One region of the Saccharothrix mutabilis subsp. mutabilis genome, then DNA from elsewhere that is predicted to be linked to it. Evidence: riboswitches for the same ligand, from Rfam matches in the RefSeq annotation. Region 1 holds a riboswitch; each other region holds the start of a gene.
The links. Region 1 has a riboswitch for S-adenosylmethionine ahead of ABD126_RS06145 (methionine ABC transporter ATP-binding protein). Riboswitches for the same ligand answer to the same signal wherever they lie in the genome.
Positions count from the first base shown of each region.

Region 2: it holds a riboswitch for S-adenosylmethionine, as region 1 does, so the genes downstream of both, thrC (threonine synthase) here and ABD126_RS06145 (methionine ABC transporter ATP-binding protein) in region 1, are expected to answer to the same signal.
Region 3: it holds a riboswitch for S-adenosylmethionine, as region 1 does, so the genes downstream of both, ABD126_RS15325 (aminotransferase class V-fold PLP-dependent enzyme) here and ABD126_RS06145 (methionine ABC transporter ATP-binding protein) in region 1, are expected to answer to the same signal.

Region 1 is NZ_BAAABU010000002.1:491,082-500,679, reverse strand. Features, by position in the region: gene ABD126_RS06180 (dolichyl-phosphate-mannose--protein mannosyltransferase) at 1-42, opposite strand, end outside; gene rsmI (16S rRNA (cytidine(1402)-2'-O)-methyltransferase) at 58-912, shown strand; gene ABD126_RS06170 (hypothetical protein) at 916-1,053, opposite strand; gene metG (methionine--tRNA ligase) at 1,152-2,945, shown strand; gene ABD126_RS06160 (TatD family hydrolase) at 2,942-3,781, shown strand; gene ABD126_RS06155 (resuscitation-promoting factor) at 4,099-5,487, shown strand; gene rsmA (16S rRNA (adenine(1518)-N(6)/adenine(1519)-N(6))-dimethyltransferase RsmA) at 5,497-6,375, shown strand; SAM riboswitch class I at 6,462-6,552, shown strand; gene ABD126_RS06145 (methionine ABC transporter ATP-binding protein) at 6,767-7,777, shown strand; gene ABD126_RS06140 (methionine ABC transporter permease) at 7,774-8,460, shown strand; gene ABD126_RS06135 (MetQ/NlpA family ABC transporter substrate-binding protein) at 8,953-9,598, shown strand, end outside.
Region 2 is NZ_BAAABU010000011.1:23,210-32,807, reverse strand. Features, by position in the region: gene ABD126_RS23155 (histidine phosphatase family protein) at 1-352, shown strand, start outside; gene octT (diglucosylglycerate octanoyltransferase) at 349-1,080, shown strand; gene ABD126_RS23145 (DegV family protein) at 1,092-1,934, shown strand; gene ABD126_RS23140 (helix-hairpin-helix domain-containing protein) at 2,021-2,731, shown strand; gene ABD126_RS23135 (DNA internalization-related competence protein ComEC/Rec2) at 2,988-5,279, shown strand; gene ABD126_RS23130 (hypothetical protein) at 5,291-5,752, shown strand; gene thrC (threonine synthase) at 5,862-7,124, opposite strand; SAM riboswitch class I at 7,136-7,255, opposite strand; gene holA (DNA polymerase III subunit delta) at 7,353-8,333, shown strand; gene rpsT (30S ribosomal protein S20) at 8,629-8,889, opposite strand; gene ABD126_RS23110 (TSUP family transporter) at 9,108-9,598, shown strand, end outside.
Region 3 is NZ_BAAABU010000005.1:281,757-291,354, reverse strand. Features, by position in the region: gene ABD126_RS15360 (RNA polymerase sigma factor) at 1-528, opposite strand, end outside; gene ABD126_RS15355 (RNA polymerase sigma factor) at 648-1,196, opposite strand; gene ABD126_RS15350 (SRPBCC family protein) at 1,267-1,713, opposite strand; gene ABD126_RS15345 (TetR/AcrR family transcriptional regulator) at 1,769-2,320, shown strand; gene ABD126_RS15340 (DUF167 domain-containing protein) at 2,313-2,594, shown strand; gene ABD126_RS15335 (M28 family metallopeptidase) at 2,583-3,518, opposite strand; gene ABD126_RS15330 (potassium/proton antiporter) at 3,705-5,177, shown strand; SAM riboswitch class IV at 5,228-5,342, shown strand; gene ABD126_RS15325 (aminotransferase class V-fold PLP-dependent enzyme) at 5,389-6,705, shown strand; gene lspA (signal peptidase II) at 6,710-7,324, shown strand; gene ABD126_RS15315 (RluA family pseudouridine synthase) at 7,321-8,250, shown strand; gene ABD126_RS15310 (multidrug effflux MFS transporter) at 8,753-9,598, shown strand, end outside.

The DNA of each region.
Region 1 (9,598 bases):
GTCGACCACGTCGTCTGCGGACTGCGGTGCGATCAGGCTCACGGGGCCGATCGTAGGGTGAACGGTGTGAGACCTGTATCCGGATCAGGCCGTTTGGTGCTCGCCGCTACTCCGCTCGGCGACGTGCGAGACGCCTCGCCGCGCCTGGTCGACGCCCTGGCCACGGCGGACGTGGTCGCGGCCGAGGACACGCGGCGGCTGCGCTCGTTGGCGGCGGCGCTCGACGTCGAGGTCGGCGGGCGCGTGGTGAGCTTCTACGACCAGGTGGAGACCAGCCGCCTGCCCGGCCTGCTGGAGTCGCTGCACGCCGGCAAGACCGTGCTGCTGGTGACCGACGCGGGCATGCCCAGCGTGTCCGACCCGGGCTACCGCCTGGTCGCGGCGTGCGTCGAGGAGGGCGTGACCGTGACGTGCCTGCCGGGGCCGTCCGCGGTGACCACGGCGCTGGCCGTGTCGGGCCTGCCGTCGGACCGCTTCTGCTTCGAGGGCTTCCCGCCGCGCAAGCAGGGCGAGCGGCAGCGCTGGTTCGCGGCTTTGGCTTCGGAACCGCGCACGTGCGTGTTCTTCGAATCACCCCATCGGCTGGCGGCCACCCTGGCGGACGCGGCGTCCGTGCTGGGGGAGGACCGGCGGGCGGCGGTGTGCCGGGAGCTGACGAAGACCTACGAGGAGGTGCGTCGCGGCGGGCTCGGTGAGCTGGCGGCCTGGGCGGCCGAGGGCGTGAAGGGCGAGATCACGGTGGTCCTGGGGCCGGCCGCCCCGCAGGAGGGTCCCTCGATGGAGTCGCTGGTCGCCGAGGTGAAGCAGCGGGTCGCGGACGGCGAGCGGCTGAAGGCGGCGGCGGCCGAGGTGGCGCAGGCGGCGGGCGTGAGCAAGAAGGCGCTGTACGACGCCGTGGTCAGCGGGGGCTGACGGTCAGTCGCGCCACGGGTCGCTGTCGAGCGCGGCGGAGCCCCCGTCGCGCGCGGCGGCCACGGCGGCCTCGAACGCGTCGTCCAACTCCGGCGCGCCGGTCCAGCGGGCGAACACGTCCGGCAGCGGTTCCTCGGTCACGTGCCCATGGTGCTCGGTCTCCGACACCCGGGCACCTCGCCCCTCGCCAACGGCGAGCCGCGCGAAACCGACTGGCGGGGGCTCCGTAGGCTTGGACCATGAGTGCCTCCGTGTTGACCGCGGTGGCGTGGCCGTATGCCAACGGGCCCCGTCACATCGGTCACGTATCAGGGTTCGGTGTCCCCTCCGACGTTTTCTCGCGGTACATGCGGATGTCGGGGCACCGGGTGCTGATGGTGTCCGGCACGGACGAGCACGGCACCCCCATCTCCGTCCAGGCGGAGAAGGAGGGGCTCACCGAGCGCGAGCTGGCCGACAAGTACAACCGCGTCATCGCCGAGGACCTGCACGGGCTGGGCCTGTCCTACGACCTGTTCACCCGCACCACCACCGGCAACCACTACAAGGTGGTGCAGGACCTCTTCCTCGCCCTCTACAACAACGGGTACGTCATCCCGAAGACGGAGATGGGCGCGATCAGCCCGTCCACCGGCCGGACCCTGCCCGACCGCTACATCGAGGGCACCTGCCCGATCTGCGGGTACGACGGGGCGCGCGGCGACCAGTGCGACAACTGCGGCAACCAGCTCGACCCCATCGACCTGAAGAACCCGCGCAGCCGGATCAACGGCGAGACGCCGAAGTTCGTCGAGACCGAGCACCTGTTCCTGGACCTCCCGCAGTTCGTGGACGCGCTCGGCGGCTGGCTCCGGACGCGCACCGAGTGGCGCCCGAACGTGCTCAAGTTCAGCCAGAACCTGATCAAGGACCTCCGCCCGCGCGCGATCACCCGCGACCTCGACTGGGGCGTGCCGATCCCGCTGGACGGGTGGCGCGACCAGCCGCTCAAGCGGTTCTACGTGTGGTTCGACGCGGTGATCGGGTACTTGAGCGCCAGCGTCGAGTGGGCGCGCCGCACCGGTGACGACGACGCCTGGAAGGAGTTCTGGACCGGCGACGCCCAGGGCTACTACTTCATGGGCAAGGACAACATCACCTTCCACTCCCTGATGTGGCCCTCGCTCCTGCTCGGCCAGAACGGCCAGGGCGCCAAGGGCGGGCAGCCGGGCGTGTTCGGCGAGCTGAACCTGCCCACCGAGGTCGTCTCCAGCGAGTTCCTCACCATGAGCGGCTCGAAGTTCTCCACCTCGCGCGGCACCGTCATCTACGTGACGGACTTCCTGCGCGAGTTCGGCCCGGACGCGCTGCGCTACTTCATCTCCGTGGCCGGCCCGGAGAACCAGGACACCGACTTCACCTGGGACGAGTTCGTCCGCCGCACCAACTTCGAGCTGGCCAACGAGTGGGGCAACCTGGTCAACCGGTCCATCTCGATGGCGCACAAGAACGTCGGCGCGGTCCCGACCCCGGGCACCCGCACCGACGCCGACGAGGCGCTGCTCCAGCAGTCCCGGGCCGCTTTCGACGTCGTGGGCGCCAGCCTGCGGCGGTCGCGGTTCAAGCAGGCCGTGGGCGAGGCGATGAAGGTCGTCGGCGCGGCCAACCGCTACCTGTCCGACCAGGAGCCGTGGAAGCTCAAGGACGACCCGGCGCGCCGCGACACCGTCCTGCACACCGCGCTTCAGGTCGTGCAGGACGCGAACGCGCTGCTCACGCCGTTCCTGCCGCACTCGTCGCAGAAGGTGCACGAGGCGCTGGGCGGCACCGGCGTGTGGGCGGCGCAGCCGTCGGTCAACGAGGTCACCGACCTGGACGTGCCCGACCGCAAGTACCCGGTGCTCACCGGTGACTACGCGGCCGAGCAGGCGAAGTGGGAGTCCACGCCGATCGAGGTGGGCCGGCCGCTGGCCAAGCCCGCGCCGCTGTTCGCCAAGCTCGCGCCGGAGCTGGCGGAGACCGGCCCGGAGTGGGCCCCGATCGTCACCTCGTGACCCCGCGCAAGGGCGAGCGGCCACCGGTCCCGGAAGCGCTTCCGGTGCCGGTGGTCGACGCCCACACCCACCTCGACGCCTGCGGCGCGGAAACACCCGAGCAGGTGCGGGAGATCCTCGACCGGGCGAACGCCGCCGGTGTCGACCGGGTGATCACCGTCGCGGACACGGTCGAGTCCGCCCGGTGGGCCGCCGAGGCCGCCACGTGGGACGACCGGGTCTTCGCCGCCGTCGCCCTGCACCCGACCCGCACGTCGGAGTTCACCGACGCCGACCGGTCCGAACTGGAGCGCCTGGCCGCCCGGCCGCGCGTGGTCGCGGTCGGCGAGACCGGCCTGGACTACTACTGGGACTACGCCCCGCCGGCCGCCCAGCACGAGGCTTTCCGCTGGCACATCGAGCTTTCCAAGCGCGTCGGCAAGCCGCTGATGATCCACGACCGCGAAGCGCACGACGACATCCTCAAGGTCCTGGACGAGGAGGGCGCGCCGTCCACTGTGGTCTTCCACTGCTTCTCCGGCGACCTCGCGTTCGCGCGGTCCTGTGTGGACCGGGGGTTCGTGCTGTCGTTCGCCGGCACGGTGACCTTCAAGAACGCCCACGCCCTGCGGGAAGCGGCGCGGTGGGTGCCGGCGGACCACCTGCTGGTGGAGACCGACGCGCCGTTCCTGACCCCGCACCCGTTCCGAGGTCGCCCGAACGAGCCCTTCTGCGCCAACTACACGCTCCGCGACATCGCGACACTGCGTGATCTCGAACCAGCGGAACTAGCGTCAACTGTCACCCGAAACGCCGAGCGGGTCTTCGGGCTCAGTGACTTGGTGCAGTCGCAGTAGTGCTTACGACGATCGGCGGACCACCTTGCTCCCCTGACGGGGTGAGCGAACTCACAACGCCGATCGGGGTGTTTGCACAACCCCCGTGCACCCGTTACGGTCCCGTGACCGTGCCCCATGTTCGAAAGTCCCGTGGGGCGCACCCGCAGTCGGGGCGGGTCTACGTAGCCAGAAGCGAGAAGTCGACACGCACGGGAGTTGCCGGAGATCACTAGCTGACCGCCGACACCGAACGTGCGCGGAGCACGGCTTCGCGCCTTCAGGAGGTATGGAACCCCGTGAACTCGTTCAACGAGGACACCGACTGGTTTACGCCCGTGAAATCGACCAGCGTCGATGTCCTGGACAGACCCGAGCCGGACTGGTCCGACTGGGAGACCACGGTCTTCAGCATCACGCCGGACGACGTCCTGGAGGTCCTCGGACCCGACGCGGACGAACTGCTGGCCAACGCGAACGTCGACGTCGACGAGCTGATCAAGCTCATCAACGCCGAGACGACGCTCCTCCCCCCGATCATCATCCCGGACGAGGTCTCCCAGGACCGTGTCGCCGGCGGCCTGGCTGTCGAGAAGCCGGACGCACCGCCCGCCGCCCTGGTCGAAGCCGCCGGGAAGTGGAAGCGCCGCTTCCTCAAGGCCGCCGTCGCCACCGTCCTGGTGGGCATCTCCGGCGGCGGCGCCACCGCCATCGCGATGGACAAGGCCGTCACCGTCGACGTCGACGGTGAGACGAAGACCGTCCACACCTACGAGTCCACGGTCGGCGAGATCCTCGCCGACGAGGGCATCACGATCGGCGAGCACGACGCGCTCAGCCCGTCCCCCCAGGCGAAGGTCTCCGACGGCGGCAAGATCTCGCTGGACCGCGGTCGCCTGGTCAAGCTCACCGTCGACGGCGAGCAGCGCGAGGGTTGGGTCCGCTCGGTCACCGTCGACGAGGCCCTGGACCAGCTCAAGGTCAACGACGAGGGCGCGTGGCTCTCCCACGACCGCGGCATGGACGTCCCGCTGTCCGGCCTGTCGCTGGAGGTCAAGAGCCTCAAGACGATCACGCTGTACGACGGCGGCAACCAGCCGCAGCAGCTCCAGACCACCGCCGTGACGGTGGACGAGCTGCTCAAGGCCCACAACCTCACGCTGGGCCCGGACGACAAGCTGGAGACCGCGGCCGACCTGCGCATCACCAACGGCGCGGAGGTCCACATCTCCCGCACGGGCGTGTCGGTGATCAACGCGACGGAGGCCATCGCGCCGCCCGTCGAGGAGGTCCCGGACGACTCGATGATGAAGGGCCAGAAAGAGGTCCTCGACCCGGGTGAGGCCGGCGAGCAGATCGTCACCTACCGCGTGACGATCAAGAACGGCCAGGAGACCAACCGCGAGAAGCTGGGCGCGAAGGTCGTCAAGGAAGCCAAGCCGAAGAAGGTCAAGGTCGGCACCAAGCTCCCGCCCGACGGCGAGATCTGGGACCGGCTGGCCTACTGCGAGGCGACCGGCAACTGGGCCATCAACACCGGCAACGGCTACTACGGCGGCCTCCAGTTCAACAAGGGCACGTGGGACGCGTACGGCGGCCAGCAGTACGCCGAGTACCCCCACCAGGCCACCCGCGAGCAGCAGATCGCCATCGCGACCAAGCTCCGCGACGCCCGCGGCGGCTACTCCGCCTGGCCCCACTGCCAGCAGAAGCTGGGCCTGCCGTAGGTTTCACCTGTGAGTGACGCTTCATCGTCAGCCGGGCCGGGGAGTGCGCTCCTCGGCCCGGCTGACGTTCGACGGCTGGCCGCCGAGCTGGACATCCGCCCCACCAAGAAGCTGGGGCAGAACTTCGTCCACGACCCCAACACCGTCCGCAAGATCGTCGCTTCGGCGGATCTCCGACCCGACGACGTCGTGTTGGAAGTCGGTCCCGGCCTGGGCTCCCTGACACTGGCGCTGCTGCCCTCGTGTCGCGCCACGGTGGCCGTCGAGATCGACCCGGTCCTGGCCCGGCGGCTCCCGCAGACGGCAGCCGAGCGCGCTCCCGAGTTGGCCTCGCGGCTCACGGTGATCGAGGCCGACGCGATGCGGGTCACAGCCGATCGGTTCCCCGAAGAGCCCACCGCCCTGGTGGCGAACCTCCCGTACAACGTGGCCGTGCCCGTGGTGCTGCACCTGTTGGCCGAACTGCCGACGCTGCGCACCGGACTGGTGATGGTCCAGGCGGAGGTCGCCGACCGCATGGCGGCGGGTCCCGGCAGCAAGGTCTACGGCGTCCCGAGCGTCAAGCTCGCCTGGTACGCCGACGCCCGCCGCGCCGGGCCGGTGTCGCGCCAGGTGTTCTGGCCGGTGCCGAACGTGGACTCCGCGCTGGTCGCGTTCGAGCGCCACGCGCCGCTGTCCACAGTGGACCAGAAGACGCTGTTCTCCTTGGTGGACGCGGCTTTCGCGCAGCGGCGCAAGGTGTTGCGCGGAGCGCTCGCCGGCTGGGCCGGGTCCGCCGCCAAAGCCGAGCAGCTGCTGCTCAGCGCGGGCGTGGACCCGGGCGCGCGGGGCGAACAACTGGACGTCGGAGAATTCGTCCGGATAGCCGAAGCCGCCTCATCGATCTAGCCGGTGATCTTTCGGCCGAAAGTGTGATTTGACGAACGATCCGCGTCCAGGCTTGCGTTCGGGCAGGTCCGTCGGGTGTACTCGTGCTGCCATCCCGAGCGGCCGAGAGACCTGGCTCCACGACGCCGCAGCAACCACCCCCCATGGGGCAGGTGCTTCAGCCAGGATCGATGGAGGATCACGTGCCCAGGATGCGAATGCTCACTCGACGGCGAGTCGTCGACCACGGCCGCCGCACGGTATCGGGCTGTCGCAGCTACTAGAAGCCTAGGCGCCTTCTCAAGTCCTCGCCGCCCTACGCGCCTCACCGCGCGGGGCATCTACCTGAGCTGAGTCCCCGGACGCGCACGCCACGAGCGTGCGCTGCCGCGTGCAGTCGTGGAGCGAAAACGTGATCACTGTCGAGAACCTCACCAAGACCTTCCCCGGGAGTACCGGACAGGTTCGCGCACTGGACGGCGTGAACCTGGACGTCGCCGCGGGCACCGTCCTCGGCGTCGTCGGCCCCAGCGGCGCGGGCAAGTCCACGCTGGCCCGGTGCGTCGCGCTCCTGGAGCGCCCCGACAGCGGCGCGATCCGCGTCGACGGCACCGACCTGGTGTCCTTGGGCGGCACCGCCCTGCGCAACGCCCGTCGCCAGATCGGCGTCGTGCCGCAAGGGGATTCGCTGCTGCGCCAGCGCACCGCCGCGGGCAACGTGGCGCTGCCGCTGGAGTCCGCCGGCGTCCCCGGCCCCCAGCGCCGCACCCGCGTCGCCGAGCTGCTCGACCTGGTCGGCCTCACCGACAAGGCCGGCTCGTACCCCGACCAGCTGTCCGGCGGGCAGCGCCAGCGCATCGCCGTGGCGCGCGCCCTCGCCGCCAGCCCGTCGGTGCTGCTGGCCGACGAACCGACCTCCGCCCTGGACCCCGAGACCACCGGTTCCGTGCTGACCGTGCTGGACCGGGCGCGCGCCGAGCTGGGCGTGACGGTCCTCGTGGTCACCCACGACATGGGCGTGGTCCGCAAGATCTGCGACGACGTCGCGGTGCTGGAGGACGGCCGCGTGGTGGAGCACGGCAAGGTGCTCGACCTGGTCGCCGACGCCGGTTCCCGCACGGCCTCGTCGCTGCTGCCCGCCGTCGACCAGAACCCGGCCGCCGAGAAGGCCTACGACCGCGTCGCGGACGTGGTGCTGGTCGGCTTCGCCGCGGTCGGCGCGCTGCTGCCGGAGGCCACCTCGCGGTTCGGGGTCGACCTGAACCTGCTGGGCGGCGGCCTGACCCGGCTCGGCGAAACCCCGGTCGCGCGGTTCCGCGTCGGCCTGAACGGAGAACGCGCCGACTCGGCGCTCGAATTCATCGCGGACGCGGGTGGGGCAGTGCGGCGGACCCTGACCGGTCCGCAGGGAGTAGCTGCGTGAGGTCTGCAACACCCTGGCCCACTGTGTTCGACGGCGTCCTGGTCGCCACCGGCCAGACCCTCTACATGGTGGCCGTCTCCACCCTGATCGCTGTGCTGCTCGGCATTCCCGTCGGCATCTGGCTGCAACTCACCGCTCCCGGCGGGTTGCGGCCGAGGCCGGTGGTGCACAACCTGCTCGGCTTCGTGGTGGACCTGGGGCGGTCGATGCCGTTCCTGGTCCTGCTGATCCTGCTGATGTCGTTCACCCGCTTGCTGTTGGGCAACACCATCGGACCGACGGCGGCGATCGTGCCGCTCGCGGTGGGCGCGATCCCGTTCGTCGGCCGGCTGGTGCAGAACGTCCTGGCGGAAGTGCACTTCTCGGTGGTGGAGGCCGCGGTCACCACGGGGGCGTCCACGGTCAAGATCGTCCGCTCGGTCCTGATGCGCGAGTCGCTGCCGGCGATGATCAACGCCGTCGGCGTCACCGCGATCGCCATCCTCGGCTACTCCGCACTGGCGGGCGTGGTCGGCGGTGGAGGTCTCGGCGACGTGGCCGTGCGGATGGGCTACCAGCGCTTCGACGACCGGTACCTGTGGACGACCGTGGCGGTGCTGGCGGTCATCGCGACGCTGATCCAGCTGATCTCGAACCGGGTGTCCCGAGCAGTGGACCGCCGCCGCCACGCCTCGACCGTCTGACCCCGAGCCCCGACCGTCTGACTCCAGGCTTCGACTGTCTGACCCCGGGCCTCGACTGTCTGACTCCAGGCTTCGACCGTCTGACCCCGGTACGCGCTGAGCCTCCTCGGCTTCGGCGCGCGCCGGAACCGGTTCGAGAGCTTGGGCGACCAGGCCCCGGCTCGCGAGCCCGAACCCTTGAGCCAACCGAGTCGGAGCGCCCGCCCCGGCCGAGAGTCGGCACGCAAGTCCCAGCCCGAGCCGCAAGTCCCAGCCCGCGTCAACCGCAAGCCCCAGCTCCGACCCGCGTCGGAACCGGCCGCCGTCGTGCCCGTCACGCCGTCGTGTGCGCCGTGCCCGTCGTGCCCGTCCCGCCCGTCCCGCCGGTCGCGCCCGTCGCGTCCGGCCCGCCCGTCCCCGCCCGTCGTGCGCGCTGCGTACGCCGTGCCTGCCCGTCATCGTCCAACCCACCACCCGACTGAAATTTTTAGTTGACTGAAGGAAAAATTTCCCATGCGTAGGCGTATCAGTGCCGCCCTCGTCGCCGTGCTGCTGACCGCGGTCGGCTGCGGGAGCGGTCAGACCGGCGGTGCCGCTTCGGATCCGGATGCGGCGCTCAAGGTGGGCGTCAGTCCCGTCCCGCACGCCCAGGTGCTGCGGTACGTCGCGGACAACCTGGCCAAGGACAAGGGCCTCAAGATCGAGGTCGTCGAGTTCACCGACTACGTCCAGCCGAACACCGCGCTGGTCGACGGCTCGCTGGACGCCAACTACTTCCAGACCGTGCCCTACCTGGACACCTTCAAGTCCGAGAGCGGCGCGCAGCTGGAGTGGATCGGCCCCGTCCACATCGAGCCGCTCGGCGTCTACTCCAAGAAGCACAAGAAGCTCTCCGACCTTCCCGACGGCGCCAAGGTGGCCGTCGCCAACGACGCCACCAACGAGGCCCGCGGCCTGCGGCTCCTCCAGGACAACGGCCTGATCAAGATCAAGCCGGGCGCGGAGAAGACCGCGACCGTCCGCGACATCGCCGAGAACCCCAAGAACCTGGAGTTCGTGGAGCTGGAGGCGGCCCAGCTGCCTCGGTCGCTGGAGGACACCGACGCCTCCGTCGTGAACGGCAACTACGCGATCGACGCCGGCCTCAAGCCGTCCAACG
Region 2 (9,598 bases), on a different contig from region 1:
CAAGTGGCAGGGCCTGACCTCGGAGGAGATCGAGGTCGAGTGGCCGGGCGTGCTGGAGGCCTGGCGGGCGGACGGGACCATCGCGCCGCCCGACGGCGAGACGCGCGTCGAGGTCGCCGAACGGGCGCTGGAGGTCGTGGCGGCGGTGGACGAGGAGTTCTCCGGCACCGTCATGCTGTGCGCCCACGGCGGCCTGATCAGCGCGTTGACCGGGCGGCTGCTGGATCTGCCGGTGGACCGGTGGGGCCTGCTCGGCGGCATCGGCAACTGCCACTGGACCGTGTTCACCCGGCGCCCGCACGGCGACGGGTCGTGGCGCCTGTCGTCGTACAACGCCGGAACCACCCGGTGAGACTGCTCGTCCTCGGCGACTCGCTGACGTTCCACGGCCCGCGAGGGCCGCTGCCCGCGGACCACCCGCGGTTGTGGCCGAACGTGGCCGCTTCGGCGTTGGGCGGGCATGCGGAGCTGGTCGCCGGGTTCGGGTGGACCGCTCGGGACGCCTGGTGGGCGTTGACCGGTGATCCGCGCGTGTGGTCGTTGTTGCCGCGTACGGACGTCCTTGTGCTCGCCGTGGGGCACATGGACACGTTGCCGTCGCCTTTGCCGACCTTCTTGCGGCAAGGGCTGCGCTATCTGCGTCCCGACGGGCTCCGCCGGCACGCGCGGTCCGCCTACCGGACGCTGCAACCCCACCTGTCACGGCTGCTCGGCGGGTATCCGGTCGCGTTGCCGCCGCACCTGACCGTCCGCTACCTGGACTCGTGCGTGCGGTCGGTGCACGCGTTGCAGCCGGGTATCAGGGCGGTCGGCATGACACCGTCCGTGCACCGTTCTCCGGCCTACGCGAACGTGCACACCGGCCGTCCCGCCGCGGAACGCGCGGTGCGGTCGTGGGCCGAGAGTGCCGGCGTGCCGCTGCTGGACGTGCCCTCGCTCGTGGGCGACCACGTCCGGTCACGGCGCGGCAACCCGGACGGCATGCACTGGGGTTGGGAAGGGCACGCGCTGGTCGGCGCGGCCATGGCCGACCTCATCAGGTCCGTGGCGGTCAGCCACTCGGGCACGGCGGAGCCGTAGTCTCGGCACTCGTGTCCATCACGATCGTCACCGACTCCACGGCTTACCTGCCGGAAGGGTTCGCGGAGCGGCACGGCATCCGCGTCGTCCCGCTGCACGTGGCGGTGGACGGGCGCAGCGTGCTGGACGGGGTGGACTTCGGCCCGGAGGAGCTGGCCACGGCCCTGGGGGAGCACCGGCGGGTGACGACGTCCCGGCCGACGCCGGGCGAGCTGGCCGACGTGTACCGGGACGTGCTGGCGGGCGGCGCGGACGGGATCGTGTCGGTGCACCTGTCCCGCGAGCTGTCCGGGACGTGGGAGGCGGCGCGGCTGGCGGCCGAGGAGGTCGATCCGGGGCGGATCCGCGTGGTGGACTCGCGGGCGACCGGCATGGGCCTGGGGTTCGCGGTGCTCGCCGCCTGCGCCGCCGGTGCCGACCCCGCGCGCGTCGAGGCGGCTGCCGCCGGCGCGGCGAAGCGGATGAAGATGTTCTTCTGCGTCGAGACCCTGGACCACCTGCGGCGGGGCGGCCGGATCGGGGCCGCGGCGGCGCTCGTGGGCACGGCGCTCGCCGTCAAGCCCCTGCTGCACGTGGACGACGGGCGCATCGTGCCGTTGGAGAAGGTGCGCACGATGGGCCGGGCGATCGGGCGGCTGGTCGACCTGGCGGCGGCTGCGGCCGGCACGGGACCGGTGGGGCTGGCGGTGCACCACCTGGCCGCGCCCGAGCGCGCCGCCGAGTTGGCGACCTTGCTGGACGAGCGGGTGCCGGGCTCGACCGGGTGCCTGATCTCCGAGGTCGGAGCGGTGATCGGCGCGCACACCGGGCCGGGTGTGCTGGGTGTCGTGGTGCTGCCGGGCGGCTACGAGTAGGCCGAGTTGTCCACAGGCCCGGAGTTGTCCACAGATCCGGATCCGGCGGTCGCGGGCCTTGCGCCACCCGGCCTAGCGTCGACCGCATGTTCGAGAACCGATCCGAAACCTCGGCCGCACGACTCCAGGCCCTGATCGCGAAGAGCCAGGGCAGGCACCGGGCTCGCGAGGAGCCGCTGGTCGTCTTCACCTCGTCCGCGGGCGTCGACCCGCCGGGAGGGCTGCGCGCTCTCCTGCGCCGGTTGCCGGTGGGCTCGGTGCCGCGTCGGCGGGTCGTCTTCGTCGGCATGGCGCTGGGCGTGCTCCTGGCGGTCGCGTTGAGCCTGTGGTGGCAGCGGCCCGAGCCGGAGGCGCCGCCGCCGCTGCCCATGGCCGCCGCGGAGGTCACGACCCTGCCCGAGGAGGTCGTGGTCAACGTGGTGGGCGCGGTGCCCAGGCCCGGTCTGGTCACCGTCCCCAGCGGCGCGCGGGTGGCCGACGCCGTGCAGGCGGCGGGCGGTGCGCACCCCGGCACCGACCTCCAGGGCCTCAACCTCGCGCGCAAGGTCGCCGACGGGGAGCAGATCGCCGTCGGCGTCCCGTCCCAGCGGTCCGATCCCGCCACCGAACCCGTCAACCTCAACACCGCGACGAAGGAGGAACTCGACCAACTGCCCGGCGTGGGGCCCGTGACAGCGCAGCGCATCGTCGAGCGGCGCTTGAAACGCGGCCCGTTCACCTCCATCGACCAACTCGGCGAGATCGAGGGCATCGGCGACGCGAAGCTCGCCAAGCTCGGTGACCTCGTCCGCCTCTGACCCACTCACCCGGCGGTCTCACCCCAACACCCGCGGTCCAACCCCGCGAGCCACGCCGCCGGTCCAAGTCCGCGTTCCCGCGCCGCAGTTCCCCGGGTCCTCGCGGTTCCACCCCACGCCGCGGTCCCACCCACTCGTCGAACACCAGGGAGGCAGTCATGTCCTTGAGCCACACCGTCGTCGGGCGTCCGTCCGATCGACGCGCCGACCACCGTCCCAAGACCGTCGATCACGGTCCTGAACGGCGCGGCGGGCCGTGAGCCCTCGCGCCCACCTGGTTCCCGCGGCGCTGGTCGTGTGGGCGGCGGCCCTGACAGGTCTCCTGTGGGCCTGGTGGTGGGCCGTGGTCATCGGTCTCGTGGCCGGCGTGATCGGTGGCCTGGTCCTCCGCGGGGTGCGGCCCGCGGCGGTGGCGGTCGTGGTGGCCGGGCCGGTGGCGGCGTGCTGGATCGGTGTCCAGGCGCACGCGTCGGCCCACCACCCGCTCCGGTCGGCGGCGGAGCACGGAGGGCCCACCACCCTCCGGCTCGTGCTGGACGACCGGCCGCACGGCCTGCGCACCAGCGGGTTCGGCTCGCGGCAGGGCGGGGTCGACCTGGTCCGAGCCCAGGCGACGCTCAACGACGGCGGCCGGGTGGTCGTGCTGGCGCCGGCGGCGACGTGGGGGGCGCTCCTGCCCGGGCAGAGCGTTCTGGCACGTGGCTCGTTGGCGCCGGCGCGGCCCGGTGAGCCGACCGTCGCCCTGCTGCGGGTCCGGGGTCCGCCGCGCGAGGTCACGCCCGCACCGGTGTGGCAGCGCGGGGCGGAGGCGCTGCGAGCGGGCCTGCGGGCCGCGAGCCGCGCGCTCGACCCGGAACCGGCGGGGCTGCTGCCCGCCCTGGTCGTCGGCGACACCTCGCGGTTGTCGCCCAGGGTGGTGGAGGAGTTCCGCACGGCCGGGTTGGCGCACCTGCTCGCGGTCAGCGGGGCGAACCTGGCGATCTTGTGCGGCGCGGTGCTGTTGCTGCTGCGGCTGTTCCCCGTCGGGCCACGCGGGTGTGCGGCCGGGGCGGCGGTCGCGCTGGTCGGGTTCGTGGTGCTCGCGGGTCCGGAGCCGAGCGTGCTGCGGGCGGCGGTGATGGGTGCGGTGGCGTTGCTCGCCCTGGTGCTCGGGCGGGAGCGGTCGGCGTTGCCCGCCCTCGCCGCGTCCGTGGTGGTGCTCGTGCTCCACGACCCCGGCTTGGCGGTCGACGTGGGCTTCGGCCTGTCGGTCGTCGCCACGGCGGCGCTGGTCCTGCTGGCGCCGCCGTGGGCCGGGTGGCTGCGCGACCGGGGCGTGCCGGTCGGGCTGGCCGAGGCGCTGGCGGTGCCCGCGGCGGCGCACGCCGCCACGGCTCCGCTGATCGCCGGGTTCGCCGGTGAGGTGAGCCTGGTGGCCGTGCCGGCGAACCTGCTGGTCGCGCCGGTCGTCGCGCCGGTGACGGTGCTCGGCGTCCTGGCCGCCGGGCTCGCCCAGGTGCACGACGGGCCGGCGCGGCTGGTGGTGGAGGTGGCCGGTCCGGCGGCGGGCTGGCTGGTGGCGGTCGGCCGGCACGCGGCGGCGGTGCCGGGGTCGGCGGTCGCGTGGCCGCGGGGCTGGGCGGGTGGTGCCGCGCTGGCCGGGGCGGTGCTCGTCGGCTACGTGCTGCTGCGGCTGCGCCGGGTGCGGGTGCTGCTCGCGGCGGTCGGGGTCGGGCTGGTCGCGGTGCTGGCCCCCGTGGGGGTGCTCGCGCCGCGGTGGCCGGTGCCCGGCTGGGCGGTGGTCGCGTGCGACGTGGGGCAGGGCGACGCGGTCGTCCTGGCCACGGCCGAGGCCGGGCGGGCGGTGCTGGTGGACACCGGGCCCGACCCGGGGCCGGTGCTGGGGTGCCTGCGGCGGCTGGGCGTGCGGCAAGTGCCCTTGGTGGTGCTCAGCCACCTGCATGCCGACCACATCGGCGGGTTGGCGGCGGTGCTGGCGGAGCGGGGTGTGGGCGCGGTGGCGGTGGGTCCGTCGCGCAATCCGGGCTGGGCGTGGAGGGAGGTGCGGGAACAGGCGGGGGCCGCGGGCGTCCGCGTGGTGGAGCTGGGCGTCGGGCAGCGGCTGAGCTGGCCGGGGCTGGACCTGGACGTGCTGGGGCCGCGGGCGGTCCCGAGAGGGGAGGAGAACACGGCGGTCAACGACGCCTCGCTGGTCCTGCGCGCCTCGACGCCGGCCGGCCGGGTGCTGCTGACCGGGGACGTCGAACTCGCGGGCCAGGCCGCGCTGCTCGACGCGCCGGTCGACCTGCGGGCCGACGTGCTCAAGGTGCCGCACCACGGGTCGCGGTACTCGTCTCCGGCGTTCCTCGCGGCGGTGCGGCCGAAGGTCGCGCTGGTCAGCGTCGGCGCGGGCAACCGCTACGGCCACCCCAGCGGCGTGCTGGTCGAGGCGCTCACCCGCCGGGGCGCCCTGGTCCTGCGCACCGACCGGGACGGTGACACCGCCGTCCTGCCCGGCCCGGACGGGCCGCGGGTCGCCCGCCGCGGCGACCCGATCGACAACACCTGAAGGGGAGAACCATGAACAACGACAACGACAGTTGGATCCGCCTGCACACCGGCTGGTCGCCGCGCGAGGTGGGGTGGGCGCTGTGGCAGCCCGGGTACGTGGCCCATCCCTGGCCGCGCGACGAGCTGGGGCCCGACTTCACCTTCTACATCTGCGACGACGTCGGGGCCGGCAAGGACGGGCGTGCCATCGTCGCCAGGGCGAAGGTCACCAGGGTGGTCCCGACCACGGAGGTGAAGTCGCCCGAGGACGCCTACCAGCGGATCGCGGACGCCCTGTTCGACGACGACCTGACGATCCTGCCGGAGAACTGGCGGGCCAACCGCTACAACGGGCACAAGTCGGCGGCGCCGTGGCCGCAGTGGCTCACGGCGTGGCGGGCGGACCTCGACGAGGTCGGGCCGCACGTGATGCCGGAGCTGTCCTCGTTCCCGCGCAGCGGGTGGCTGCGCACGTCCCGCCTCACCTTGTGACGGTCGGGCCGTGCCCGGGGCGGCGGTGCCCGCCGGTGGCTTGCGCGCCCAGGCCGTTCGGCCAGGCGTGGGCGCGCAAGCCCGACGCGGTCCCGCCGCGGTGCCCCGGTCAGTCCTTCAGGGCGTTGATGACGGCTTCGGCCGACGGCGGGACGTTCGCGCGCGGTCCCACGCGGTCGCCGAGGGCGTCCAGGGTCTTGAGGCCGTCGCCGGTGATCAGCAGCACGGTCTCGGCGTCGGGGTCGAGCTGACCGGTCTCGATGAGCTTCTTCGCGGTCGCCACGGTCACGCCGCCGGCGGTCTCCGCGAAGATGCCCTCGGTGCGGGCCAGCAGGCGGATGCCCTCGACGACCTCTTCGTCGGTGACGTCCTCGATCGCGCCGCCGGTGCGGCGGACCGCGTCGAGCACGTACGGGCCGTCGGCGGGGGCGCCGATCGCCAGGGAGCGGGCGATGGTGTCCGGGCGGACGGGGGAGACCACGTCGTGGCCGGCCTTGAACGCCGCGGACACGGGGGAGCAGCCGGTGGCCTGCGCGCCGAACACCTTGTACGGGGTGGCTTCGACGAGGTCCAGTTCGCCGAGCTCGCGGAAGGCCTTGTCGACCTTGGTGAGCTGGGAGCCGGAGGCGATCGGGACGACGACCTGGTCGGGCAGGCGCCAGCCGAGCTGCTCGGCGACCTCGTAGCCGAGGGTCTTCGAGCCCTCGGCGTAGTAGGGCCGGACGTTCACGTTGACGAACGCCCAGTCCTCGTGTTCGGCGGCGAGTTCCTGCGCGAGGCGGTTCACGTCGTCGTAGTTGCCGTCGACGGTGATCAGGTTGCCGTCGTAGACGGCGGTCATGAGGATCTTGGCGCGCTCCAGGGAGGAGGGGACCAGCACGACCGACTGCCAGCCCGCCCGGGCCGCCGCGGCGGCGACGGCGTTCGCGAGGTTGCCGGTGGAGGGGCAGGCGAGGACCTTGAAGCCCAGCTCGCGGGCCGCCGCCAGGGCGACGCCGACGACGCGGTCCTTGAACGAGTGGGTGGGGTTGCCGGTGTCGTCCTTCACCCAGACCTTGCGGACACCCAGCGCCTTGGCGAGGTTGTCGGCCTCGACGAGGCGGGTGTGGCCGGGGTTGGTGTTGGGGTGCGACTCGACGTTCGACGGGACGGGCAGCAGGCCGCGGTAGCGCCAGATCGACCGGGGGCCCGCCTCGATGTCCTCGCGGCGGACGCGGCCGAAGTCGTAGGCGACTTCCAGCGGCCCGAAACACTCCAGACAGGCGTATTCCGGGGCGAGCGGGGTCTCGTGGCCGCACTCGCGACACGACAGGGCGCGAGCCGGGCCGAGGTCGAAGGAGGTGGCGGTCGAGGGCACACTGACAGCAGTCATCGCGAGGTTTCTCCTCATCTTTCCCGCTTGGCGGGTCGGAATTGGCACCGTGGTCGGCAGCGCGCAAGGCACCGCAACGACGGGTTGCCGGGGCTTCTTCGGGCCGATCCCTCTGCCCCTCTGGATGAGCGGTATTCAGTTGTGCCCTCAACCTACGACACCGTCCCGACCTTCAGCCAGATCCGTCCACCATCCGGACGGCCGCGGCGGCGTGGGAGGATCGGGTCCGTGAGCGCCGCCGCAGTCACTCCCGCCCCCGTGCAACTGGTGGTCGGCGAGGAGGAGTTGCTGGTCGAGCGTGCTGTCCGCAGCGCGCTGGCCGCCGCCCGCCGAGTCGATCCGCAGGCCGACCTGACCCGCGTGAAGGTGACCGACCTCACCCCTCCTGAGCTGGCGGAACTGGTGAGCCCGTCGCTGTTCGCGGAGGGCCGCGTGATCGCCTTGGAGAGCGCGCAGGACGCCGGCAAGGAGATCGCGGACGCGGTCCTGGCCTACGCGAAGTCACCCGCGGACGGGGTGACGCTGGTGGTCGTCCACACCGGCGGCGGACGCAGCAAAGTGGCGAAGGAACTACCTACGGCTTTGCGCAAGGCCGGGGCCGAGGTGATCGAGTGCCCCAAGATCACCAAGGCCGCCGACCGCGAGGCGTTCGTCCGCAACGAGATCCGCTCGGCGGGCGGCAAGGCCGACCCGGAGGCCGTCGGCGCGCTCATCGAGGCGGTCGGTTCGGACCTGCGCGAGCTGGCGGCGGCGGCGTCGCAGCTCGTCGCGGACACCGGCGGCAAGGTGGACGCGGACGCCGTCCACCGCTACCACCGGGGTCGGGCCGAGGTGACCGGGTTCGCGGTGGCGGAGAAGGCGGTCATGGGCGACCGGGCCGGGGCGCTGGAGGCGCTGCGGTGGGCGATCCACCTCGGTGTGCCGCACGTGCTGGTCGCCGACGCGCTGGCGGACGCGGTGCGCACCATCGCGCGGGTGTCGGCGGTGGGCCGGGGCGACCCGTTCAAGCTGGCGGGTGAGCTGGGCATGCCGCCGTGGAAGGTGAAGAAGGCGCAGGGGCAGGCGCGCGGCTGGGACGGTGACGGGCTGGCCGCCGCGATGTCGGCGGTGGCCGACCTGAACGCCGACGTGAAGGGTGTGGCGGCCGACTCGGGCTACGCCCTGGAACGAGCCGTGCTGAAGATCGTCGCCGCCCACGGCCGCCGCTGACCCGCGAGGGGAGCGGAGCTGCGGACAGAAGGGACGCTGGGGCTGGCGGGCTGGCGGGCTGGCGGGCTGGCGAGCTGGCGAGCGAGCGGCGGCGGCCGGCGGCTGGCGGTGATGCGGGCCGTTGGCAGGTGGCGGGCTGATCGCGGGCTGGCGGTCGGCGGTCGGCGGGCGGCGCGAGCGGCGGCACCGGCCGGCGGCGGGCGGCGGGCGGTGTTGGGGCCGGTACAGCGAAGCGCCGCCCCCAACGTGTGGGAGCGGCGCTTCGGGAGGCTCGCGGCCGGGTGGCCGGGTGCCGTCAGATCTGGTTGGCGCGCTTCGCCAGGGCCGACTTCTTGTTCGCGGCCTGGTTGGCGTGGATCACGCCCTTGGTGACGGCCTTGTCGAGCTTGCGGGAGGCCTCGCGGGCCAAGGCGATGGCCTTGTCCTTGTCGCCTGCCTCGGCGGCCTCACGGAACTTGCGGATCGCGGTCTTGAGGGACGACTTGACGGCCTTGTTGCGCAGGCGCGCCTTCTCGTTCGTCTTGATCCGCTTCATCTGGGACTTGATGTTCGCCACGCGAAAGCCACCTTTTCCTTCGAGTTCGGAGTCGCACCGCGCTTCTCATCGGCTCCACCCCCTCGCGGGGGCGGTCTTCCTCCACAGCGGAATGCCGCGCGGTACGGCTGACCAGGTTAACAGGGTCCTGTCGCGGGCTCCCGACCAGGGCGGTCGGGTGTGGGGGTGGCCACGGGGCCAGCAAAACAGTACGCGCGTCTCGTTAAGCTGATCGGGTGATGAGCGCACTCGACTGGCCGGGGTTCGGGGAGATCAGCCTCGCCGGGTTGCTGTTCCTCTGCCTGGCGGCTGCGCTTGCGGGGGCCGTGGACGCCGTGGTGGGCGGCGGCGGGTTGATCCAGTTGCCCGCGTTGTTGCTCATCGCGCCCGGCGGGCAGCCGTTGTACGCGTTGGCCACGAACAAGGTCGCGGCGGTCGTGGGCACTGCGTCGGCCGTCACCACCTACGCGCGGCGGACGACCATCGACTGGTGGTCGGCCCTGCCGATGGCGCTCGCGGCGTTCAGCGGCGCGGTCGGGGGTGCGGCGTTCGCCGGGGCGTTGGCGCCGGGGGTGCTGAACGGTGTGGTGCTGGTCGCCCTGGTCGGGGTCGGGCTCTACACGTGGCGCAAGCCCGAGCTGGGTGTCGCCGAGACGCCCCGGTTCAAGCGGGTCGCGCAGATCGGGGTCATGGCGCTCGGCGGTGCGGTGATCGGGTTCTACGACGGGCT
Region 3 (9,598 bases), on a different contig from region 1:
GCCCCTTGTCGGGCCGATGCTGCCCCTCGGCATCGACAGGGCTTCGGCTACCGCCTTGTACTCCGCCCGGCCCGCCAACACCGTCAGGCGCAGGATTTCCTGGCAGCGCCTCGGCAGTTCCGAGAACGCTCGCCACAGGCGGCGGTCGCGGTCGTCTCGCAGGGCCTCCGTTTCCGGGAGCCACCTGGTGTCGGCCACGTCCAGGGCGGAGTCGGAGGAGAGGGCCGGGCGGCCGTTGAGTTCTCGCCACGCGCGTTGGGACTCGCGTCTCGTGGTGACGATCAGCCAGCCCGCCAGGGCCCTGGGTTGGGCGATGCGGTCGAGGTGGCGCAGGAGGCTCAGCCAGACCGTTTGGACCACGTCCTCCGCCGTGGGCTGGTCCAGGCCGTTGCCCCTGGCCACGTGCCAGACCAGCGGGGTCAGCTCGGTGATCAGGGTGTCCAGGGCGCCCCGGTCGCCGTTCCTCGCCGCGGTGAGGAGGGCGGCGTGGCGTTCGGGGGTGGACTGCTTGGGCGTGGCCTGGGCCATGATCGCCGCCACGCCCAGGTCGTCCTCGGCCGGGTCGTCGGGGATGGACTCGGACAGTTCCGCGCGCAGGTCGTCCAGGCGCGGGTCCAGGTCGGCGGTCCGGTCGGGGTCGTCCTCGGTCATTCGGTCCCCTTTCCGCGCCTCGGGCCGCGGGCCCTGCGCTCGACGTTGCCGACCACCGCGCTGACCCGGGCGCGTGCCTCCGACACGTACCGCCGCACCGAGTCCCTCCGGCATCCCAGCACGTCCGCGATCTCCTCGTCGGCGAAGTCCCAGAACCGCAGGACCAGGGCCGTGCGCAGCTGGTCGGGCAGTCGGGCGATCGCGGCGAGGGTGGCGTTGAGCTCGTGCCACGTCTCGGCCTCCCGGTGCCGTTGGACCAGCAGGTGGGACCGGGCGATCACCTCGTCGGTCACCTCGCTGGGCCGTTCCAGCCGGCGGGACTGGTCGACCAGGAGGTTGCGGGTGGTCTTGACCAGCCACGACCGCCGCGCGGGCGGGCTGATCGAGGGCCAGTTGCGCCAGGCGCTGACGAACGCCTCCTGCACGGCGGACTCGTGGTCCAGGTGCGGGGACATGACGGCGGCGAACCGGAACAGCCTGGTGCGCTCGCGGTGGTAGAAGTCGCTGAAGGAAGCCGCGTGGTCATCGGAGTCGCCCGGTGTCACGAACCCTCCCTCTGGTCAGCGCCCGGTAACCAGAGGACGGACGCCGGGGCGGGTTGTGGATGCCCCGGGTTCAGCCGAACCGGCGCGCCACCGCCCGCAGCACCCGGACCCACCACGAGTAGCGCGACCTCCGGAACGCCACGCCGGCCTCGGTGCTGAGGTTGTCCAGCAGGTCTTCGATCAGAGCGTCGTGCAGCCAGCGGACGGCCAGGGGCCACCACAGGCGCATCCACCCGGTCAGGTGACCGCGGATCACGTGCCGCACCCCGCCGGGCACGACCTCGAACGCGTGGGTGCCCACCAGGCCGATCCTCGGGTCGAACGTGAACTCGACCCGCCGGCCCGGCTCGTAGGCGGTGCAGCGGTAGCGGACGAAGCCGTGGCCGCCGTCCGCGCCGACGCCCAGCGGGCGGTCCAGCACCAGGGGCGGCCAGTCCTCCGCCGGCCACGCGGCCACCGCCCGCTCCACCCAGTCGCCCTTCGGCGGCAGCATCCGGACGTGCACGTTCTCGACCACCACAACCTCCGTACGGTCCCGTATGGAACAGGACCGTACGGTAGCGTACGGCGGTGTGAAGAAGCGCCGGACCAAGGACGACTGGACCGCGGTGGCCCTCCAAGCCCTCGCCGAGGGCGGCGTGGCGGCGGTGGCGGTGGAGCCGCTGGCCGCGCGGATCGGGGCCACCAAGGGCAGCGCGTACTGGCACTTCCCGAACCGGGAGGCGCTGCTCAAAGCCACCCTGGAACGCTGGGAGGCCGAGCACACCGAGGCCGTGATCGCGCTGGTCGAGGCGCGCGACACCCCGCTGGACAAGCTGCGCACGCTGTTCGCCTACGTGCTGGAGGACCCGGAGTCCAGCACGATCGAACTGGCCATGCTCGCCGCCAAGGACGACCCGGCCGTGGCGCCCGTGCTGGCCCGGGTCACCGAACGCCGGATCGCCTACCTGGAAGAGCTGTTCGCCGCCCTGGGCTTCCCCGCCGACACCGCGCACCACCGGGCCGTCCTCGCCTACTCGATCTACCTGGGCCAGGCCCAGCTGCTGATCGCCACCCCGCACGTGGTCACCGGCGGCCGGGCGCTGCTGGAGGACACCATCGCGGCGGTGACCGGCCGTGGCTGAGGCGTTCCGGTTCGCCGTCCGGGTCAAGCCGGGCGCCAAGCGCGCCGCCGTGGGCGGCCGGTGGGACGACCGGGCGCTGGTCGTGGCCGTCGCCGCGCCGGCCGTCGAGGGCAAGGCCAACGACGCGGTCCGGCGCGCCCTGGCCGCCGCGTTCGGCGTCCGCCGCCAGGACGTCCACCTGGTGCACGGCGAGCGCGGCCGGGACAAGGTCGTGGAACTCGACCCCGCCCCGGCCGACGCCCGGGACGTGCTGGACCGCCTGCTAGCCGGCTAGCGTCCAGAGCGCCGAGGCGATCGCGTCGGCGTTGCGGTCCAGGGCCGTGGCGTTGACGTTCGCCGTCGTGTCGCACGAGCGGTGGTAGCAGCGGTCGTAGGCGACGCCCGCCTGGCCGCCCCACTTTTGCGCCTGCGCCGAGGTCTTGATGCCCTCCGCGCCGGTGAACGTGCCGCCCACCGGGATGCCCGCCCGCGCGAACGCCGCGTGGTCGGACCGGCCGCCCACCGAGGTCAGCTCCGACTGCACGCCGATCGAGCTGAAGTACTGCTGCAACACCTGCTGCACCCGCAGCGAACCGGACGGCTGCCCGGACGCGCTGTAGACGAAGTACCCCGGGTTGGGCGAGCCGGTCATGTCGAAGTTCAGGTACGTCTTGATCCGCGAACGGTCCGTTGTGGACAGTGAGTTCACGTAGTGGGTGGACCCGACCAGGCCCAGCTCCTCGGCGCCCCACCAGGCGAACCGCAGGTGCCGGCGCGGCTGGAACCCGCTGCTGCGCACCGCCAGCGCGACCTCCAGGATCGACGCCGAGCCGGTGCCGTTGTCGTTGATCCCCGGACCGGCCGACACGCTGTCCAGGTGCCCGCCGAGCATCAGCACGTCGTCGGTGTCGCCGCCGGGCCAGTCGGCGATCAGGTTGTAGCCGGTCGCGCCGTTGCGGCTGAACGACTGGACGCGGGTGGTGAAGCCGGCGGCGTCCAACTTGGACTTCACCCAGTTCACCGAGGCCAGGTAGCCCGGACGGCCGTGCGCCCGGTTGCCGCCGTTGGCCGAGGCGATGGACTGCAGTTGGTCGAGGTCGGCCCGCACGGCGGACACCGGGATGTCCGGGGCCGCCGCGAGGCGGACGGGCTGGGCGTCCGCGAGGCCGGATCCGACGAGCGCGCCGGCGGTGACCAGCGCGGTGAGGAGTGCTTTCACGGTTTCTCCCGCAGGGATGGGGGTGTGAACCGGGGCGGCGGACCCGCACATCAACATGCACGCACCCGCATGGTTCGCGATACCTGCGTTCGGCTGGTGACGCTGCGCGCCCGCCCGATTAGTCCAGATCGGTGTCGCCGGGGGAGAATGACCCCTCCGGGTGAACAGGGAGGTCGAGTGGGTGGTGTGACGGCCTTCCTCGGCATCGGCGCCGCGGTCCTGCTGCTCTCGGTCATCGCGGTGCGGGTGTCGATCCGGCTCGGTCTGCCCTCGCTCCTGCTGTACCTGGGCATCGGCGTGCTGCTGGGCGAGGCGGTGCTCGGCATCCAGTTCGAGGACGCCGACCTGACCCGCTCGCTGGGCACGGCGGCGCTCGTGCTGATCCTCACCGAGGGCGGCCTGACCACCCGCTGGACGGCGGTGAAACCCGCGCTGGGCCTGGGGATCGCACTGTCCACAGTGTCCGTCGGCGTCAGCGTCGGGATCACCGGCCTGGCCCTGCACGAACTGCTCGGCCTGGACTGGCGCACGGCCCTGCTGTGGGGCGCGGTGCTCAGCTCGACCGACGCGGCGGCGGTGTTCAGCGTGCTGCGCGGCGTCGGGGTGGGCAAGCGGCTGACCGGCGCGCTGGAGCTGGAGTCGGGCATCAACGACGCCCCGGTCTACATCGCGGTCGTCCTGCTCGCCTCGCCCGACCCGATCACCTGGACCGCCCCGCTGCTCATGGGCTACGAGCTGGTGGCGGGCGCGGCGATCGGCGTCGCGCTGGGCTGGCTGGGCGCGGAGGGCCTGCGCCGGGCGGCGCTGCCCGCGACCGGCCTGTACCCGCTGGCCACGGTCGCGGTGTGCCTGCTCGCCTACACCGCGGGCGACCTCGCGCACGCGTCGGGGTTCCTCGCCGTCTACACCGCCGCGCTGGTGCTGGGCAACGCCCGCCTGCCGCACCGCGCGGACACTCTGTCCTTCGCCGAGGGCCTGGGCTGGATCGCCCAGATCGGGCTGTTCGTGCTGCTCGGCCTGTACGCCTCGCCCGGCCGGCTGCTGGAGGCGCTGGTGCCCGCGCTGGTGGCGGGCGGGGTGCTGGTGCTGCTGGCCCGGCCGCTGTCGGTGCTGTGCGCGGCGCTGCCGTTCCGGGTGCCGTGGCGCGAGCAGGTGTTCATCTCGTGGTCGGGGCTGCGCGGCGCGGTGCCGATCGTGTTCGCGCTGATCCCGTTGATCCAGAACGTGCCGGGCGCGCAGGACCTGGTGGACGCGGTGTTCGTGCTGGTCGTCCTGCTGACGGTGGTGCAGGGCAGCACGCTGCCGTGGCTCGCGCGGTGGCTGGAGCTGGAGAGGTCCGGGGAGGCCCGGGAGGTCCAGGTCGACTCGTCCGCGCTGGACGAGCTGGGCGCGGAGCTGCTCCAGGTCCGCATCCAGCGCGGCTCCAAGCTGCACGGCGTGTACCTGAGCGAGCTGCGGCTGCCGCCGGGCGCGGTGGTGAGCCTGGTGGTGCGGGGTGACGAAGGGTTCACGCCGCTGCCCACGACCCGGCTCCAGGAGTTCGACCAGCTCCTGGTCGTCTGCACCGACACCGTCCGCACCGCCACCGAGCAGCGCATCCGCGCCGTGGACCGGGCCGGCCGGTACGCGCGGTGGAAGGGCGACACCGGTCTCCCATGATGTGAACGCGGCTCGACGCGTCGTCGGCGGTGGGTTAACGTCGGGTCCAAGGTCATGAGTGCCGGCGCGAAGCTCGGGCTAGCCGGCCGGCAACCCTCCTACCGCGGTGGGGTGCCCCCGATGAGGACCTGGCCTGGCGCGGAGGGCGTCGGGCAAGCGCGGGCCTCCTCTCCCGGTAGCGGAGTCCGCCTGGACCCCGCCGGAGGGTGTCGTGACCGTCGCAGTCCCCGGATCGATCGCCGCTTTGCCCCGCGTCGTCGGCGCGTCGCTGCGCGTGCCGCTGGTGACCGGTGAGCGCGTGGAGTACGCCAACCTCGACCACGCGGCCAGCGCGCCCTGCCTGGAGCAGGTGCGCGACGCGGTGGACGAGCTGCTGCCCTGGTACGCGAGCGTGCACCGGGGCGCGGGCTTCGCTTCTCAGGTCTCCACGAAGGTCTACGAGCAGGCCCGGGACTCGGTGCGTCGGTTCCTCGGGGCGCGGACCGGCGACACCGTCGTGTTCACCCGCAACACCACCGACGCGCTGAACCTGCTGGCCCGCAGCCTGCCGCGGAAGACCGCCGTGGTCCTGTTCGACACCGAGCACCACGCGGCCCTGCTGCCGTGGCGCGGGCCGCACGTGCGGCGGCTGCGGACGCCGGGCAGCGCGGGCGAGGCCGTGCTGGAGCTGGACCGCGCGCTGCGCGCGGCCCCGGTCGGACCTCGGCTGGTCGTCGTGACCGGTGCGTCCAACGTGACCGGCGAGGTGTGGCCGGTGGCCGAGCTGGCCGCCGTGGCCCGGCGGCACGGCGCCCGCATCGCCCTGGACGCCGCCCAGCTCGCCCCGCACCGGCCGGTGGACCTCAGGGCCCTGGACGTCGACTACGCCGTGCTGTCCGGGCACAAGGTCTACGCGCCCTTCGGCGCGGGCGTCCTGGTCGGGCGCGCGGACTGGTTGCAGGCGGCCGAGCCGTACCTGGTCGGCGGCGGCGCGACGGCCCGGGTCAGCGACCGCGGCGACCGGCTGGGCGTGGCCTGGACGGCGGTGCCCGAGCGGCACGAGGCCGGGTCGCCCAACGTGGTCGGCGTGCACGCCCTGGCCGTGGCCTGCGACGTGCTGGGCCGGCACTGGGAGCAGACCGCGGCGCACGAGCGGGAGCTGCTGGCCCGGCTGCGGGCGGGCCTCGCGACCGTGCCGGGGACCTGCGAGCTGGCGCTGTTCGGGCCCGAGCACGACCGGGTCGGCGTCGTCAGCTTCGTGGTGCGCGGGCAGGACGCCGGTTTCCTGGCCGCCGCGCTGTCCGCCGAGCACGGGATCGGCGTGCGGGACGGGGCGTTCTGCGCGCACGTCGCCGTGCACCGGCTCGCCGAGGGGCAGCGGGCGCTGCGCGCGTCGCTGGGCCTGGGCACGACGGTCGAGCACGTGGACCGGCTGGTGGCGGCCCTGCGGTCGCTGGTGGTCGAGGGACCGCGCTGGGAGTACGAGGTCGTGGACGGCCGCTGGACCCCGGCCGACGACCGGCGTCCGCTCCCGCCGTTCCTGCGCTGAGGCGATGCTGGACAATGGGCCGGTGAGCACCGAGTCCAACGCCGAGCCCGCCGAGCCCGCGGCGGCGACGCCGGTCGAGAAGCCGCTGCCCCCGAAGCGGGTGTGGTTGCTGGCCGCCATCGCCCCCGTCGTCTTCGCGCTGGACCTGGTGACCAAGGTCATCGCGGTGCAGCAGTTGGAGGGGCAGCCGCCGGTCGAGCTGTTCGGCGGGCTGGTCTACCTGTCCTTCCTGCGCAACTCCGGCGCGGCGTTCGGCATGGCCGAGGGCTACACGGTGATCCTCGCGCTGATCGCGTGCGGCGTGGTCGGGTTCATCCTGTGGATCGCGCGCAAGCTGCGGTCCGTCGGCTGGGCGATCGGCCTGGGCCTGGTGCTGGGCGGCGCGGTGGGCAACCTCGCCGACCGGATCTTCCGCGGCCCGGGACCGCTGCGCGGGCACGTCGTGGACTTCGTCTCCGTGGTCGAGCCCTACGGCGCGTTCTTCCCGGTGTTCAACGTCGCCGACTCCGCCATCTGCGTCGGCGGGGCCGTGATCGTGCTGATGGCGATCCTGCAACGCGACTACGACGGGACCCGCGTGGAGAAGAAGTCGGCCGCGTCGCCGGAGAAGAAGGCATGAGCGGCTACCGCACGCTGCCCGTCCCCGACGGGCTGGACGGGATGCGCGTCGACGCGGGCCTGGCGAAGCTGCTGGGCCTGTCCCGGACCGCCGTCGCGGCGCTGACCGAGTCCGGGGACGTCGTGCTGGACGGGCGTCCGGCGGGCAAGTCCGACCGGCTGGTCGCGGGCGCGTGGCTGGAGGTCACCCTGCCCGAGCCGGAGCGGCCGGTGCAGGTGCAGGCCGTGCCCGTGGAGGGCTTGATCGTCCTGCACGAGGACGACGACGTGATCGTGGTGGACAAGCCGGTGGGCGTGGCCGTGCACCCCAGCCCCGGCTGGACCGGGCCGACCGTGGTCGGCGGCCTGGCGGCGGCCGGTGTGCGGATCGCCACGTCCGGCGCGGCCGAGCGGCAGGGCGTGGTGCACCGGCTCGACGTCGGCACCACCGGCGTGATGGTCGTCGCCAAGAGCGAGCACGCGTACTCGGCGCTCAAGGCGGCGTTCAAGGAGCGGACCGTCGAGAAGCTCTACCACGCGCTGGTGCAGGGCCACCCCGACCCGATCCGGGGCACCATCGACGCGCCGATCGACCGGCACCCCAAGCACGACTACAAGTTCGCCGTGATGGCCAACGGCAAGCCCAGCATCACCCACTACGAGGTGGTGGAGGCGTTCCGGGCCGCGTCGCTGCTGGACGTGCACCTGGAGACCGGGCGCACCCACCAGATCCGCGTGCACTTCTCGGCGCTGCGCCACCCGTGCGTCGGCGACCTGACCTACGGCGCGGACCCGGTGCTGGCCAAGCGGCTGGGCGTGACCCGGCAGTGGCTGCACGCCCGGACGCTCGGGTTCCACCACCCGGCGGACGGCCAGTGGGTCGAGTTCACCAGCGAGTACCCGGCGGACCTCGCCGGAGCGCTGGAGATCCTGCGCGCGGAGGGCTGACCTCCCCCGATCACCGCCTCCCCGACCAGGTCGCGTTCGCGTAACGTTCTGATCAACGGCACGTCGACCAGGGGGAGGTACGTGTGGTGTCCACGCACCACGGCGATGCGGATCTCACGCCGCCGCAGGGTTTCCCGCGCGCGGAGGACCCGGACGGGTTCACCGTGGCGCCGGCGGTGATCGGCGGCGACCTGCCGGGAGCCCCACCGGCTCCCGCACCGCCCCCGACCGCCGGCCACCAGCCGCACGCCCGCCCGCCCGGCCCCGACGTTCACGGCCCCGGTGTCCACGGCCCCGGTGTCCACGGCCCCGGTGTCCACGGACCTGGGGTCCGCGGCCGGGAGGCCCACGGCCCTGGCGTCCGCGGTCGGGAGAAGGCCGAGGAGGCACCCAAACGGTCGTTCTTCGGCAAGTTGCTTCGCCGGAACGGGTGACCACGCGCATCTCGGCGGCGCGTGGTCCCTCCACTCCTGCGTAGCTCCGAGTGGAACCGGGGGGATCCATGAGGACGAGGCTCGTTCTGCTGTTGGGCGCGTTGTGCCTGCTCGGCCCGTTGTCCATCGACACCCACCTGCCGGCGTTCCCCGCCATCGCGGAGGAGTTCGGCGCGGGGCAGTCGGAGGTCCAGTGGTCGCTGGCGACGTTCATCATCGGCATGTCGATCGGCCAACTGGTCGTGGGCACCCTGTCGGACTCGTGGGGCCGCCGCCGGCCGCTGCTGTTCGGCGTCGCGCTCTACGCGGTGGTGTCCCTGGTGTGCGCGGCGGCCCCGTCGGCGGGCGCGCTGGCGGCGTTGCGGCTGGTCCAGGGGTTCAGCGTGGCGTCGGGGTTCGTGGTGGCGCTGGCGATCGCGCGGGACCGGTTCGAGGGTCTGGCGATGGCGCGGTTCATGTCGCTGCTCATGCTGACCAACGGGTTGGGGCCGGTGCTGGCCCCGGTGCTGGGCGGTCAGCTGCTGCGGGTTATGACGTGGCGCGGGACGTTCGTGGTGCTGGCGCTGGTCGCGGTGGTGCTGTTCGCGGTGCTGGCCTTCGCGCTGCCCGAGACGCTGCCGCCGGAGAAGCGGCGGCCCACCCAGTGGCGGCCGACCGTGCGGGTGTTCGGGGCGCTGCTGGCCGACCGGGCGTTCCTCGGGTACGCCCTGGCCTCGGCGTTGGCGCTGGGTGCGCTGTTCGGGTACGTGGCCGGGGCGTCGTTCGTGCTCCAGGGCGTGTTCGGGTTGTCGCCGCAGGGGTTCAGCCTGGTGTTCGCGGCCAACGCGGTGGCGATCTTCGTGGCCGGGCTGCTGAACACGGCGTTGACCGGGCGGGTGGTGCCGAAGGCGCTGCTGCGGCTGGGGTTGGCGATG